4 regions of the Mesorhizobium sp. M0715 genome follow, and region 3 is predicted to be linked to each of the others. Evidence: predicted binding sites of a transcription regulator. Region 3 holds the regulator's gene; each other region holds the start of a gene.

Region 1 (4,101 bases), on a different contig from region 3:
TCAAGGGCAAGAAGGGCGACACCATTGTCGACCAGGACGAATACATCCGCCATGGCGCCACGCTCGACGCCATGACCAAGCTGAAGCCGGCCTTTGACAAGGACGGCACGGTGACCGCCGCCAACGCCTCCGGCATCAATGACGGCGCCGCCGGCGCGCTGCTGATGAGCGAGGCGGAAGCGGTGAGGCGCGGCATCACCCCGCTGGCACGCATCGTGTCCTGGGCAACCGCCGGCGTCGATCCGCAGATCATGGGCACCGGCCCGATTCCAGCATCGCGCAAGGCCTTGGAAAAGGCCGGCTGGTCGGTCGGCGATCTCGACCTGGTCGAGGCCAACGAGGCCTTTGCCGCGCAGGCCTGCGCCGTCAATAAGGACATGGGCTGGGACCCCTCGATCGTCAACGTCAATGGCGGCGCCATCGCCATCGGCCACCCGATCGGTGCTTCCGGCGCCCGTGTCTTCAACACGCTGGTCTTCGAGATGCGCCGGCGCGGCGCCAAGAAGGGTCTCGCTACCCTGTGCATCGGCGGCGGCATGGGCGTCGCCATGTGCATCGAAGCACTCTGAAGAACTCGCTAACGGGCGGCGCGAGCCGCCCGTTCTGTATTCAGTGCCTGCCAAGCCCGACAACAGGGCGGTATCAAAAAAAGGGGAAATGCATGACCAAGGTAGCAATCGTCACAGGCGGATCGCGCGGCATCGGCGCGGCGATCTCTATCGCATTGAAGACCGTCGGCTATTCGGTTGCCGCGAACTACGCCGGCAATGACGCCGCAGCGGCGAAATTCAAGGCCGAGACCGGCATTCCGGTCTACAAATGGTCGGTCGCCGACTATGATTCCTGCGCCGCCGGCATCAAGCAGGTCGAGGCCGATCTCGGCCCGGTCTCGGTGCTGGTCAACAATGCCGGCATCACCCGCGACGCCATGTTCCACAAGATCACGCGCGAGCAGTGGAAAGAGGTCATCGACACCAACCTGTCCGGCGTCTTCAACATGACGCATCCGCTGTGGAGCGGCATGCGCGACCGGAAGTTCGGCCGCGTCATCACCATCTCGTCGATCAACGGCCAGAAAGGCCAGGCCGGCCAGGTCAACTATTCCGCCGCGAAGGCTGGCGACATCGGTTTCAGCAAAGCCCTCGCTCAAGAGGGAGCTCGCGCGGGCATCACCGTCAACGTCATCTGCCCTGGCTACATCGCCACCGAGATGGTGAAGGCGATCGACGAGAGGGTGCTCAACGACCGCATCATCCCGCAAATCCCCGTCGGCCGCCTCGGCGAACCGGAAGAGATCGCGCGCTGCGTCGTCTTCCTCGCATCCGAAGATGCCGGCTTCATCACCGGCTCGACCATCACGGCCAACGGTGGCCAATACTTCGCCTGATGACGTGGCGATGTAGGAGATCGACGGGCCGGCACACCGGCCCGTTTCCGGCACGGTCCCTTTGACGTGCTCGCGACCGTAGCTGACCCAATTCGGCACGCGAAGGTTAACAGCCGGCAGCCGCCCTGTGCAAAAGCTCCCTGGCAACCTGTGGATTCTCGGTGGATAAACTGTTCACAACACAAGATATTGGGCTGAACAAATCGGGAAAATTACGCCATCGCCGATTCGTCGCCGATTCGTTCCGGCTATGAGCTGAACGTTAACGACGACAGCCGGAATCGCCTGCCCAACTGCTTAACGCAGGTTAAGAAAGATCAACAATGTTGATCGAGGCGCGCCAAGCCACCGTGATTGGTTCCAGGCAAAGGTTAACGGCAACGCCCTCTTAGCATGAAACGGGCCAGTTCAGCGATTCAGCATGTGGTGCGACTCGCGGTCGCGAAATCCACATGTAGCCGTGAACAAAAGCTGAATCTGCAGGAGTCACTGATTCGTCGCCGATTCGTTCCAGACTCGTTCTATCCGTTAATCCGCAGCCGGTTGAAAGCTTGACAAAACCACCTTCTGGCCGCCGGCGGAACATTCCGCTTTCGCTTCGCGCCCGAAATCCCTATGTGTCGCCTGTCATACGCGCCATTTGAGGCACGCTCCCGACAACCAGAGGCCAAGAAGCCTTATTTCCAGGTCCCAGAAGCCTTATTCTAGGTTGATGAACATCCAGCCCAAACACACCGAGCCGCTGATCCTGTCGGGCCGCGACGTGACCGCCGTGCTCGGGCCGACCAACACCGGCAAGACCCATCTCGCAATCGAGCGCATGGTGGCGCATGAGAGTGGTATCATCGGCCTGCCGCTCAGGCTGCTGGCGCGCGAGGTCTACGCCCGTGTCTGCGAAAAGGTCAGCGCCCACAAAGTGGCGCTGATCACCGGCGAGGAAAAGATCCAGCCGCCGGGCGCCAGATATTCGGTCTGCACTGTCGAGGCCATGCCGCGCGAGACCGACGCCGCCTTCGTCGCCATCGACGAAGTGCAGCTCGCCGGCGACCTCGAGCGTGGCCACATCTTCACCGACCGCATCCTGCATCTGCGCGGCCGCCAGGAAACGCTGCTGCTCGGTGCAGCCACCATGCATGGCATTCTGCAGCGCCTGCTGAGGGGTGTCTCGGTGGTGACGCGGCCGAGGCTGTCGCATCTTGCCTATGCCGGCTCCAAGAAGCTGACCCGCCTGCCGCGGCGCACGGCGATCGTCGCCTTCTCGGCCGACGAGGTCTACGCCATCGCCGAGCTGATCCGCCGCCAGCAGGGCGGTGCCGCCGTTGTGCTCGGCGCGCTCTCGCCGCGCACCCGCAACGCCCAGGTGGCGCTGTTCCAGTCCGGCGATGTCGATTATCTCATCGCCACCGATGCCATCGGCATGGGTCTCAACCTCGATCTCGACCACGTCGCCTTCGCCCAGAACCGCAAGTTCGACGGCTTCCAGTATCGCAACCTGACCGCGGCCGAGCTCGGCCAGATCGCCGGCCGCGCCGGCCGGCATCTGCGTGACGGTACGTTCGGTGTCACCGGCCAGGTCGACCCGCTGGACGAAGAGCTGATCAAGAAGATCGAAGGCCACGATTTCGATCCGGTGAAGGTGCTGCAGTGGCGCACCGCGCATTTCGACTTTGCCAGCCTCGACGCGCTGAAGCGCTCGATCGAGACCAACGCCCCCGTCGAGGGACTGACGCGGGCATTGCCTGCCGTCGATGCACAGGCGCTCGAGCATCTATCGCGCGACGAGGACATTCGCGCACTCACCACCAATGCCAAGCGCGTGGCGCTGCTGTGGGAAGCCTGCGCGCTGCCCGACTACCGCAGGATCGCGCCGGCGCAGCATGCCGACCTCATCGCTTCCATTTACACGGACCTCGCACGCTACGGCCATGTCGACGAGAATTACATGGCCGAGCAGGTGCGCCGCGCCGATACCACCGAGGGCGATATCGACACGCTGTCGCATCGCATTGCCCAGATCCGCACCTGGACATTCGTGTCGAACCGGCCCGGCTGGCTGGCCGATCAGGCACACTGGCAGGAAAAGACGCGCGAAATCGAAGACAGATTGTCGGATGCGCTGCATGAGCGGTTGACGAAACGCTTCGTAGACCGCAGGACTTCCGTCCTCATGCGGCGCCTTAGAGAAAATACCATGCCCGAAGCCGAAATTAGTCCTACCGGAACCGTCCTTGTCGAAGGCCACCATGTCGGCGAGTTGCAAGGGTTCCGCTTCACCGCCGACCAGACCGCCGGCGGCGAAGACGCCAAGGCGGTGCGCACCGCCGCCCAGAAGGCGCTGGCCGCCGAGTTCGAAGCGCGCGCCGAACGCTTCGGCGCCTCGGCCAATGGCGACATCGCGCTTGGCTCGGATGGTACGCTGCGCTGGATCGGCGCGCCGATCGGCACGCTGGTATCAGGCGAAGACGCGCTGAAGCCGCGCCTGGTGCTGCTGGCCGACGAACAGCTGACCGGCCCGGCGCGCGACAAGGTCGCCGCGCGTGCAGAGCGATTCGTCAATTTCCAGATCGAGTCGCTGCTGAAGCCGCTGGTCGACCTCAGGAACGCCGACCAGATTTCTGGCATCGGCCGCGGCATCGCCTTCCAGCTGGTCGAGAATTTCGGCCTCATCAACCGCCGCGACATCGCCGAGGAGATGAAGTCGCTCGACCAGGAAG
Region 2 (4,101 bases), on a different contig from region 3:
GCCTTTGACCGAGGTGCGGCCGGCGCCGTAGCCGGAGTCGGTTTCGCCATAGCCGATGCGCTCGACCTGGTGGCCGGAGCGCGAGCCCCAGTTGCGGTCGGTCGCCTCGGTGCGGTTGGCCTGGGCGCGCTGCCAGCCCGGCGTCGCATAGGTGTTGGAGAAGGCGCCGGATTTTTCGGTGTCGGCGCCGACATTGTCGAAGCGCGAGGCGCCATAGGGGTTCTGCCGTCCTGCCCCCTGGCCGCCACGGCCGGAGGCAAAAGAACCGCCGCCGTAGGAATTGCCGTAGCCGCCGTAGCTGTTGCCGCTTTCGGCGACCTCGACATGGGCTTCCGGCAGTTCGTCGAGAAAGCGCGACGGGATGGTCGACTGCCACAGGCCGTGGATGCGGCGGTTGGAGACGAACCACAGATGCAGGTTCTTCTTGGCGCGGGTCAGGCCGACATAGGCGAGCCGGCGCTCTTCCTCCAGTCCGGAGCGGCCGCCTTCGTCCAGCGCGCGCTGATGCGGGAACAGGCCTTCTTCCCAGCCGGGCAGGAAGACGGTCTCGAATTCGAGGCCCTTGGCCGAATGCAGCGTCATGATCGAGACGGCGTCGAGCCCGGCGTTCTGCTCGGCGTCCATGACGAGTGCGACGTGCTCGAGGAAGGAGCGCAGCGACTCATACTCCTCCATCGAGCGGATCAGTTCCTTCAGATTCTCCAGCCGGCCAGGCGCTTCGACCGAGCGGTCGTTCTTCCACATGTCGGTGTAGCCGCTCTCTTCGAGAATGGTCTCGGCGAGTTCGGTGTGCGGCGTGGTTTCCAGCGCCTTCTGCCAGCGTTCGAAATTGGCCGCGACTTCGCGCAAGGCGGCGCGGGGCTTCGGCTTCAACTCGTCGCTTTCGGCGAGCTTGGCGGCGGCTTCCAGCATCGGGATGCGCAGCGCGCGCGCCGTGTCGTGGATCTGGCGGATGGTGGCTTCACCAAGGCCGCGCTTGGGCACATTGACGATGCGCTCGAAAGCGAGGTCGTCGGCGCCTTGCGCCACCACGCGGAAGAAGGCCAGCGCATCGCGGATCTCCATGCGCTCGTAGAAACGCGGGCCGCCGATGACGCGGTAGTTGAGGCCGAGTGTGACGAAACGATCCTCGAACTCGCGCATCTGGAACGAGGCGCGGACCAGGATCGCCATGTCGTTGAGATTGTGCTTTTGCCGCTGGTAGGTCTCGATGGTCTCGCCCACGGCGCGCGCTTCCTCCTCGGAATCCCAGGCGGCGTGGACATGCACCTTGCCGTCTTCGGGATCGTTGCGGTCCGTGAACAGCGTCTTGCCGAAGCGGCCCTCATTGTGGGCGATGAGGTGGGAGGCCGCGCCAAGGATATGCGCGGTGGAGCGGTAATTGCGCTCCAGCCGAATGATGGTGGCGCCGGGGAAATCCTTGTCGAAGCGCAGGATGTTGTCGATCTCGGCGCCGCGCCAGCCATAGATGGATTGGTCGTCGTCGCCGACGCAGCAGATGTTGACTTTGTTTTCGCTCGCGGCCGCGCGCTCGCTTCGCTCGCTGGCCTCCGCGGGGGCGGCCTGGCCGGCCGACGCCCGGTCGGGCTTGCGGCCTTCGGCCGATCGCAGGTCCGTCGATGTCGACGCGCGCCCGGCACCGGGCCGCTGCGCCAGGAGCCGCAGCCACATGTACTGGGCGGTGTTGGTGTCCTGGTACTCGTCGACGAGGATGTATTTGAAGCGCTTGTGGTACTCCTTCAGCACGTCCGGATTGGCGCGGAAGATGCGGATCGGGTGGCACAGAAGGTCGCCGAAATCGCAGGCGTTCAGCGTCTTCAGCCGCTCCTGATAGGCCTTGTAGAGTTCGCGACCCTTGCCGTTGGCGAAGGCGCGGGCGTCGCCCTCGGCGATGTCGGCGGGACCTTGCCCCTTGTTCTTCCAGCCGTCGATCATCTGGGCGAACTGCTTGGCCGGCCAGCGCTTGTCGTCCAGACCTTCGGCCTGGATCAGCTGCTTGATCAGCCGTACGACGTCGTCGGTGTCGAGGATGGTGAAGTCGGAGCGCAAACCGGCGAGTTCGGCATGGCGGCGAAGCAGCTTCACGCCAATCGAGTGGAAGGTGCCGAGCCATGGCATACCCTCGACATCGCCTTCGCCGATCAGCACGCCGATGCGGATCTTCATCTCGCGCGCGGCCTTGTTGGTGAAGGTTACCGCGAGGATCTGCGACGGGAACGCCTTGCCGGTGGCGAGGATGTGGGCGATGCGGGTGGTGAGCACGCGGGTCTTGCCGGTGCCGGCGCCGGCTAGCACCAGAACCGGGCCTTCGGTGGTTTCCACCGCCAGCCGCTGCTCGGGGTTCAGCCCCTTCAGATAGTCGCGCGCGTTGTTATGGCCGCTGCGGGCAGCCATGGCGCGCGCGGCGATGCCCGACGGGGCCGTGGGCCGCGCATTGGGTTCGTCGAAAAAGGGCATGTCTTCGGAAAAGCCGGACATCGCCCCGAATGTAGTGATTCGGTGGGGAAAGACCAGAACTGTCTACGTTTTGTTCCGCTAAAGTGCCCGATTGCTGCCCCGCGCTCCCACTGCGGTCGATGTTATCCCAATTGCGATGGACCATTGCGGCTTGCGCTTGAGGCCCGTGCTTGACAGGCGGGACCGTCAGGAGAAAGTTGTGCTTCGGGCAGCGACGCAATGCCGGGTTGCCATGGCCGCGCCGCGAAGCGCAACAGTCGAAGGAGTATCATCTTGGCTGTCACCATCACCTCCCTCATTCTTTTCCTCATCGGCCTGGCACTCGGCGGCGGCGGCATCCGCCTGGCGATGCTGGGCGGCAGCTGGTACTATGTCATTGCCGGCCTTGCCTTCCTGATCGCCGCCTGGCTGCTCTACCGGCGCAGGTCCACCGCACTGTGGCTCTACGCGGTGATCGTGCTCGGCACGCTGGCCTGGGCGGTCTGGGAAACCGGCTTCGATTGGTGGGAACTCGGGCCGCGCGGCGGCATCATCGTGCTTCTCGCCTTGTGGCTGCTGACGCCGTGGGCGAGGCGGGGTCTTGCCGGCCCTGACGGGCGCGCACCGCTGATCCTTGCCGTGCTGGCCTCGCTGGCCGTCGCCGGTTATTCGATGACATCGGACCCGAAGGACATTGCCGGTGAACTCGGCACCGACAAGGTGGTCGCCAACGCCAATCTCGGCAATGATGTGCCGGCCGGCGAGTGGCACTATTACGGCCGCACGCAGTTCGGCCAGCGCTATTCGCCGCTCGACCAGATCACGCCTGACAATGTCGCCAAGCTGCAGCCGGCGTGGACCTACCAGACCGGCGACGTGAAGGGTCCGGACGATGTCGGCGAGACCACCTATCAGGTGACGCCGCTGAAGATCGGCGACACGCTCTACATCTGCACGCCGCACAATTTCGCCATCGCCATCGATGCCGCGAGCGGCAAGGAGAAATGGCGCTTCGATCCCAAGGTCAAGCTCGACAAGGACCGCCAGCACCAGACCTGCCGCGGCGTGGCCTATTATGCCGATGCCGCCGGCGCCGCCGGGCAGCCCTGTGCGACCCGCGTCTACCTGCCGACCTCGGACGCGCGGCTGATCGCGCTCGACGCCGCCAACGGGCAGGTCTGCCCGGCTTTCGCCGAGGGCGGCACGCTGAACCTTCTGACCAACATGCCCTATCCGAAGTCGGGCTATTACTACTCGACCTCGGCCCCGCTGATATCAGGCGGCAAGATCATTGTCGGCGGCGCGGTCAACGACAATTATTCGACGCAGGAGCCGTCCGGTGTCATCCGCGCCTACGACGCTGCCACCGGCGCGCTGGTGTGGAACTGGGATTCCGGCAATCCGGACCAGACGACGCCGCTGCCGGCCGGCCAGACCTATACCGCCAACTCGCCCAACATGTGGTCGACGCCGAGCGCCGACGAGAAGCTCGGCCTGCTCTACGTGCCGCTCGGCAACCAGACGCCGGACCAGCTCGGCGCCGGGCGCAGTGCCAATGTCGAGAAGTTCTCGTCGTCGATCACCGCGCTCGACCTCAACACCGGTCAGGTGCGATGGGTGCGGCAGACCGTGCACCACGATCTCTGGGACATGGACGTACCGGCA
Region 3 (4,101 bases):
GCTCTGACGTCGAAATGAAAACAGGCACACCGAGGGGACGCGCTGTGGCGGAAAACCCTTCGCGAACAACCGGGGACTGACCGACCATGAGTGGAATTCCTGATCTCGCCGCAGTCGAAGCGATGGATGCCACGGATCCGCTGCGGGCCATGCGCGACCGTTTCATTCTGCCGGAGGGGATGATCTATCTCGACGGCAATTCACTGGGGGCAGCGTCTCATGCCGTTTTCAGCGAGCTGCAGCAGGCGGCGACCCAAGAATGGGCCCAGGATCTCATCCGAGCTTGGAACACGGCCGGATGGTTCGAGATGCCAATCGAACTCGGCGACCAGCTCGGACGCCTGATAGGAGCCGCGGCCGGCCAGACCGTTGTCTGCGACACGACATCGACCAACATCTACAAGGTGCTGCACGCGGCGATGGAGATGCGGCCCGGCCGGTCGGCCATCGTCGCCGAAGGTGACAGTTTTCCCACCGACCTGTACATCGCCGAAGGCGTGGCCTCGACCCGGGATGGCGTCCTGCTGCGCCTCGCGGGTGTCGACGCGCCGACCATCGAAGAGCTGATCGACGAAAACGTCGCGGTGGTGCTGGTCAATCACGTCAATTACAAATCGGGTGAACTGCGCGACATGGCGGCGCTGACGCGCAAAGCTCATGCGGCCGGAGCGCTGATCGTCTGGGATCTTTGCCACACCGCCGGCGCCCTGCCCGTCGAGCTCGATCACGCAAATGCCGATTTCGCCATCGGCTGCACCTACAAGTACCTCAACGGCGGTCCGGGCGCACCGGCCTTCATCTATGCCGCGCAGCGCCACCACGGCGATATCAGCCAGCCGCTCAGCGGCTGGTGGGGCCATGCGCGGCCCTTTGCCTTCGAACGGGGTTATGTTGCCGGCACCGGCATCCGCCGCTTTTTGTGCGGCACTCAGCCGATCCTGTCGATGCGGGCGCTCAGAGGCGCGCTTGCCATCTGGAATGACGTCGACATGGCGGCATTGCGAAAGAAGAGTGTCGCGTTGACAGAACTGTTCATCCAGCTCGTCGAAGCCAGGTGCGGCGCCTACGGTCTCACGCTGGAGACCACCCGCGACGCGACCAGGCGCGGCAGCCAGGTGTCGTTCCTTCACGATCACGGCTATCAAATCATGCGGGCGCTGATCGAGCGCGGCGTCATCGGTGATTTTCGTGCGCCATCGACCATCCGTTTCGGCTTCACGCCGCTCTATGTCGGCTACAAGGATGTGTGGCTGGCGGTTGAGGTGCTGGAGGATATTCTGCGCACGGGCGCATGGAAGGACCGCCGTTTCGCGGTCAAGGAAGCCGTTACCTGACGCAACGATCCCCGCGATCCACCGCCGCCGCCCTCACTGCCTTGGCAGATGACGGAGGGCTGAATTTCCAGCCACAAATGCCAACAGACGTTGGCGTTTTGGCTCCGTTTCGTTCACGGCAAACGAACGTCCCGAAGATTGATATCGTCCTTTGTGGAGGTCGATAGACTAATAATGCCAAGCCTTGGGTCGAGGATGAGCCACAGGTCATTAACCATAATAATTTCAATGTGAGCAGGCGCATCGCCGTGCCTAGCGCCTGTTGATCGCGACCCGCTGGCAAGCGCCAAATAATTTCAGCAGCCTTAACAAATTCATTAAACTTTAAACGGTTGCAGAACACAACTGGAACAGATAGGGTTTGTTCTGGGTTTGTTTTTCGATTCTGGTTTCAGGTAACCTGGGGGCCGCCATGCTGACGCGCAAGCAACATGAACTGCTGATGTTCATCCATGAACGCCTGAAGGAGAGCGGCATTCCGCCATCCTTCGACGAGATGAAGGAGGCGCTTGACCTTGCCTCCAAATCCGGGATTCATCGGCTGATCACCGCACTTGAGGAGCGCGGCTTTATTCGCCGGTTGCCCAACCGGGCACGCGCGCTGGAAGTGCTGCGATTGCCGGACTCGATCGCGCCCGGTCTCAACGCGGCAAAGAAGTTTTCGCCAAGCGTCATCCAGGGCAGTCTCGGTCAGGGTGGCGCCCTTGGCCGGCAGATCAAGCCGGCGCCTTCGCGGATGCCCTCGCCCGGCAATGATGACGATGCGGTCTCCGCCGTGTCGATCCCGGTCATGGGCCGTATCGCTGCCGGTGTGCCGATCGATGCCATCCAGCATCAGACGCATTCGATCTCGGTGCCGCCGGACATGATCATGGGCGGCGCCCACTATGCGCTGGAGGTCAAGGGAGACTCGATGATCGAGGCCGGTATCTTCGACGGCGACACCGTCATCATCCGCAATGCCGACACGGCGAGCCCCGGCGAGATCATCGTGGCGCTGGTCGATGAAGAGGAAGCGACGCTGAAGCGGTTCCGCCGCAAGGGCGCTTCGATTGCTCTCGAAGCCGCCAATCCGGCCTATGAAACCCGTATTTTCGGCCCGGACAGGGTCAAGGTGCAAGGCAAGCTCGTCGGCCTGATCCGCCGCTACTGAGGCGGCTGTGGGTTGGCCGCTGGCTTCTCCGGTTTCTTGAAGGGTGCCAGCCCCCTTGCCTCACGAGAGTATTTGCGTTGCGTGTGCCAGGGCCGATATGGGCTGTCCACCGCGAAGCTGATCGTCGCCGGCGTGGTCGCCGATTGGCGATCGAAGAAGACCGCGGCACTGCCTTTGCGAGCCAGTTGCCGCTTGGTGATGACGAGAACCAGCGGATTGTGACAGGCGTCATACGCGGTGGCGTCATTGATGACGATCAGCTCGGCGAAGCCGCAGGCTTTCCAGGCGTCCTTGCGGTCCTCGACATAGGCAATGATCGCACCGGACATGTGCCTGGCCACGCAAACGCCTGAGGAGCAATAGAACGGCGATCCCAGCGGCAGATCAACGGCATCCGCGACATCGAATTGCCCATCGCTGTTGTCGAACACCTCCGGCACGACGATGGTTTCTGATGTCAGGGCGCGTTTCCAGTTGTCGACGGTGAATTCGTTCGGCCGTTCCCGGCTGACGGCAAGCTCGCCGCCACCGATCGGCAACGCCACCAGCCGGGCGTCTTCCGAGATTAGCACATCCGGCGTGCGCGTATCCGAGACGGTCAGCAAGCCTGCCAGCGCGAATGGCAGAGCAGCGAGCCGCAGCCAAGTTGTCGCCATTGTCGCGATGACCAGGGCAATTGCCACCAACAGGACCGACTGCTGCGAAATCAGCCCGACCCCATCGACAGGCGAACGCTCGGAGATCCAGCCTGATATGGCGATCATCATCGTCAGGCCCTTACCCATCAGGTAGAGAGCCGGCCAATCCAATCCGAAAGGCATCAACAGCGCGCTGGCGACGGCCAGGAACATGACGACGGTGACGATCGGCATTACCGCGAGATTGGCAAACAGGCTGAGCGGCGAGACACGCTGAAAATGCCAGATGGCAAACAGCGTCGTCGCGCTTCCCGCGATGATCGAGGTCATGGCAAGGCCGGTTGCCGCCAGCAGGAATTTTCGCGTCAGGAAACCGGGCACGGATCGCTTTGGCGGCGGCGGTCTTGCTTTTCCCGCGCGGTGATCCGCCCAGCCGGCATAGGCGCCGACCAGAGCCGCGGTCGCGGCGAACGACATCTGAAAACTCGGGCCGACCACCTCATGCGGCGACACCACGATGACGGCGATCGCCGAGATCGCCAGATTGCGCATGGTGAGTGCTGCTCGATCGAACAGCACGGCAATCAGCATCACCGCCAGCATGATGAAGCTGCGCTCGGCGGCAACGACGACTCCCGAGATGATGAGATAGGCCGCGATCGAGAACAGTGCGGCGGCGGCGGCATACTTCTTGACCGGGCGACGCGCGGAAAAGTCGGGAAACAAGGCGAAGGCGCCGCGCAGCAAACCCATGATGGTGCCTGCGACCAGAGCCATGTGCAGTCCCGAAATGGAGATGATGTGGTAGATGCCGGTACGTCGCATCGCCTCATTGATGTCATCGGGAATGCCGGCGCGCACGCCGACGATCAGCGCCGCGGCGATCTCGCCTTCGGCGCCGCCGACGCTCGCCCTGATATGGTCGGCGATGCCTTCACGGGCATTTTCCACGCTAGAGGAAATTCGGGCCGGCAGC
Region 4 (4,101 bases), on a different contig from region 3:
ACCAAAGCCAGTCCGAGAGGGCCGGCGCGCAGCTCGATGATGGTTGTCAGCGGAAGTTTCGAAAATACGAGATTGATCACCACTTCCACACCGACCAAACTTGCCAGTGCAACGAAGTTGATGACAAACGCGATGGTGCCGAACAGGCCCGCGCGCCGGCCAAACGCAAGAAACAGGCCGACGACAAGACCAAGCGCCAATATCTCGGCGACTGGCGCGAGAAGTTGTGTCAGATCGGTGGTCGCGATGAGCGCGCTGCGTTTGGCCGCGTTAACCACAAGAATAAGCGCGCTTCCCACCCCGGCGACGGCGGCAAGCCGATAAAGCGTGACGCTGGGCACAGCCGCGCTCGACTGGACAGTCGTGAGATTCTCCTTGTGCTGAGGTTCTTCGGCTGGACTCCTCAGCGAAATCAACGATTGCGGACGGCGGGGTTCGGCGGTTCTGGCAGACATGTTCGTCTCCTCATTCAGAGAAAACGGGGAGCCCGCGAAGACCGCAGGCCTGTTCCGGTCCCATCTGTAATCACTGATTACATTCTGTTACCTGCATTGTAAACAGTGATTACATAAATCGCGGATCGTGCTACGGACGCCTGAAGCAGCTCTACGGAACGAAAGAAAAGAGATGGCAAAAGCCAAGACACCTCACCGCACCGGCTACCACCATGGCAATTTGCGGGACACGTTGATCGATGCTGCAATTCAACTTGTCGAGGAAGGCGGCCCCGACAATGTGAGCGTGCGCGAAGCCGCAAAGCGGGCCGGCGTTTCCCCCGGCGCTCCCTTCCGGCATTTTCAGTCGAAAGCAGCGCTGCTGACCGCGGTCGCCGAACAGGCCATGAACCGGCTGACAGAGGCTGTTGCCAATGCACTTTCAGAAGTCGACAGCGCGGATCCCATCGTGGCCTTCGAAGCAATCGGACAAGGCTATCTGGAATGGGCGATCGCCAATCCCACGCATTTCCAGATCATCAGTTCCCGAACGCTGATTGATTTCGACGCGTCGGACAGTCTTCGCGGTCAGAATGAGGCCATTCGCCGGAAGATGATCGACCTGCTGACCCAGGCGCAACACCAGGGTCGGCTGGCTGCGAACACGGACTTCGATCATCTGGTTCTTGCCGCTCGTGCCTTTGTCTATGGGTTGGCACGAATGGTGGTTGATGGTCATTTTCCGGAGTGGCATCCGTCCGAGCCGCCATCGCTCGCCGTGCGCAAGGCGCTGCATCTTTTCATCAGCGGGATGACCAACCTATCCGAAGCGAGATCCCAAGAACCCTTGCCGCCGCTGAGTTCTGGACCGACTGGATAGGAATGGACAATTCACGTGACGCAGGAAGCAGTTACTCCGCCGCCTCTTCGATCTTCTCCATATCATCGTCCGACAGCCCGAAATGGTGGCCGATCTCGTGGATCAGCACGTGGGTGACGATGTCGCCCAGCGTCTCTTCGTTTTCGGACCAGTAATCGAGGATGGCGCGGCGGTAGAGCGTGATGCGGTTCGGGCCTTCGCCGGTCTGCGGGTTCCAGCGCTCGGCGATGCCTCGCCCCTCGAACAGGCCGAGCAGGTCGAACGGCGTTTCCAGCGACAGATCGTCCATGATCTCGTCGGTCGGGAATTCGGCGATCTGGATGACGATCTCGCCGGTCAGCTTGCGGAAATCTTCCGGCAGATGCGCGTACGCCTCCAGCGCCAGGAACTCCATTTCGTCCATCGAGGGCGAGAGTTCGTCGTGCCAGGTGCGGGTCTTGTAGATGCGGGCCATGCTTTGTCCTTTGATCCCGGCATATAGGCTTTCGCACCGGAATCGGCAAATGACACGGGCCGATGCGCCTGCGCCATCCGCGCGGAGAGGAATAAATTCCCTATGTGTCTGCTTGACTCTTGGGATGCGCTCTGGAATCTATAAGGAACATAACAGGAACAATGTGAGTGGAAGCTGACCGTCATGGCGATGACCGCCGTGGCGCGGGAGACTGTTTTTGCCCTGCGCCGCCAGATCGCGAAAATCGAGGGAACGCTGCCCGAGCGCTTGGCTGCGCCGGCCGCCGCGCCCTTTGATGCCGACGTCAACACCGATCTCACAATCGTCCGGCGTGGCATTGCCGCGGCGTTGCCGGATGCGTTCCTGCCTATTGGCGTCGAGCGCCTCGACGCCGCCCTGAGCGGCGGCCTGCCGAAGGCCGCCCTGAGCGAAATCCATGGCACGCAAACCCGCGATGCCGGGGCCGTCGCCGGCTTCGCTTTGTCGCTCACAAGCCTGATCCTCAAGCAAACGCCGGGGCTGCCGGTGCTGTGGATCGGCACATCGGAGATCTTTCGCGAGGCCGGCTTTCCCTATGCCAGGGGGCTTCACGCCTCGTTCGGCATCGAGCCGGAGCAATTGCTGTTTTCCGAGGCACCGAGACTTGTCGATGCGCTGTGGGTCGCCGAGGAGGCGGCCCGGATGACGGCGCTCGCCGCGGTCATCCTCGAAATTCGCGGCAATCCGCAGCGGCTTGACCTGACCGCGACACGCCGGCTGCATGCAAGGGCGCAAGCGGCCGGCCGCCCGGTGTTCCTGCTGCGGCAGGCGGCCGAGCCCGAACCGACGGCGGCACCCGTCCGCCTCATCGTCACGTCGGCACCGGCGGTGCCGCGCGACACCATCGCCGGGCCGCTGGCCGGCTCGATCGGCCGCCCGGCCTTCACCCTCACCATCGGCAAGAGCCGCACGGCCCTGCCTGGACAATTCACACTGGAGTGGAATCCCGATGAATGCGCATTCGACGAAAGAGCGGGCGACGAAAGAGCGGGCGACGAAGGAGCAGGTGGGGGAAGAAACCGGCCAAAGAATCCTGTCCCTGTGGTTTCCCTATCTGGCGGCGGAAAGGGTCCTGCGCCAGCGTCTGGGGCGGTCCTGGCGTTCCCGGCCGTCGGATCACCCATCTCACCCGCCGCTCGTGATCAGCCATCGAGACCGCAACGCGCAGCGCATCTCGGCCCTCGACGAGCGGGCTGAGGCCCTGCACCTGAAGCGCGACATGGGCATTGCCGATGCGCGCGCCATGCATCCGTCGATCGACATCGTCGAGGCCGATCCGGAAGCCGACCGCCGCCTGCTCGAAGGCCTTGCCGACTGGTGCGACCGCTACACCCCGCTGGTGGCGCTGGACGGGGCGGACGGTCTGTTTCTCGACGTCACCGGCTGCACCCATCTGTTCGGCGGCGAACGCGCCATGCTGGACGAGATCCTGTCGCGCTTCTTCCATCAGGGTTTCGATGTCCGAGCCGGGCTTGCCGCGACGCCGGGCGCGGCCTGGGCGGCGGCACGCTTTTGCAGTGACCGCATCATTGTGTCAGGCGAGGAGGAAGCGCTGCTGGCACCCCTGCCGCTGGCCGCACTGCGCATCGAGCCCGCAACCCGCACCAGCCTGGAAAGTGTGGGCCTGCGCACGGCGGGCGCCGTCATGGCGGCACCGCGCGCGCCGCTCGCCCGCCGCTTTGGCGCCTTGCTGCTCCTGCGCCTCGACCAGGCGCTTGGCCGCCTCGACGAGGCGGTGTCGCCGCGCCTTCCCGTCGCGCCGCTTTCGGTCGAACGCCACCTAGCCGAACCCGTCACCTTGACCGAGGACATCGAACGGCTGGTGGGCATGCTGGCGGCGACCTTGAAAACCGACCTCGAACGCCGCGGCGAGGGTGCCAGGACGCTGGCGCTGCTGCTCTTTCGCGTCGACGGCGCCGTCAGCCGCATCGCCATCGGCACCTCGCGGCCGATGCGCGAACCCATGCTGATCCAGAAACTGTTCCATGAAAGGCTCGCCGCGCTCGAACAGGATATCGATGCCGGCTATGGTTTCGATCTGGTGCGGCTCTCGGTGCTGGCGGCAGCCACCTTCGACATGCAGCAGGCCGATCTGACTGGCGAAACGACCGACGACGGTGCCGATATCGCGCTGTTCGCCGACCGCATCCGCGCCCGGCTCGGCGAGGGCGCGGTTCTGCAACCGGTCGCGGTCGAGAGCCATCTGCCGGAGCGTGCCGTCGCCACGATCCCCTTCACCGAAGCGCCGCGCCGGACCACGCCGCCGAAGAAGCCGGACAGGCTGCAGGCACCAC

What was found. The regulator LexA, encoded in region 3, represses DNA repair genes until DNA is damaged. The targets are predictions, from matches to a motif close to TGTTCNNNNTGTGTTCNG.
Region 1: a site for LexA is predicted at 1,894-1,911, ahead of NKI21_RS05820 (helicase-related protein). Genes of this name have one in related genera too.
Region 2: a site for LexA is predicted at 2,518-2,535, ahead of NKI21_RS19400 (ATP-dependent helicase). Genes of this name have one in related genera too.
Region 4: a site for LexA is predicted at 1,912-1,929, ahead of NKI21_RS28045 (ImuA family protein). Genes of this name have one in related genera too.

Annotation. Positions count from the first base shown of each region.
Region 1 is NZ_JAMYPL010000003.1:386,363-390,463, reverse strand. It holds gene NKI21_RS05830 (acetyl-CoA C-acetyltransferase) at 1-569, shown strand, start outside; gene phbB (acetoacetyl-CoA reductase) at 662-1,387, shown strand; gene NKI21_RS05820 (helicase-related protein) at 2,100-4,101, shown strand, end outside.
Region 2 is NZ_JAMYPL010000016.1:60,000-64,100, reverse strand. It holds gene NKI21_RS19400 (ATP-dependent helicase) at 1-2,478, opposite strand, end outside; gene NKI21_RS19395 (glucose/quinate/shikimate family membrane-bound PQQ-dependent dehydrogenase) at 2,731-4,101, shown strand, end outside.
Region 3 is NZ_JAMYPL010000008.1:166,311-170,411, reverse strand. It holds gene kynA (tryptophan 2,3-dioxygenase) at 1-7, shown strand, start outside; gene kynU (kynureninase) at 87-1,334, shown strand; gene lexA (transcriptional repressor LexA) at 1,747-2,487, shown strand; gene NKI21_RS12770 (ComEC/Rec2 family competence protein) at 2,481-4,101, opposite strand, start outside.
Region 4 is NZ_JAMYPL010000031.1:43,307-47,407, reverse strand. It holds gene NKI21_RS28060 (hypothetical protein) at 1-455, opposite strand, end outside; gene NKI21_RS28055 (TetR/AcrR family transcriptional regulator) at 628-1,314, shown strand; gene NKI21_RS28050 (metallopeptidase family protein) at 1,346-1,768, opposite strand; gene NKI21_RS28045 (ImuA family protein) at 1,952-3,004, shown strand; gene NKI21_RS28040 (DUF6504 family protein) at 2,946-4,101, shown strand, end outside.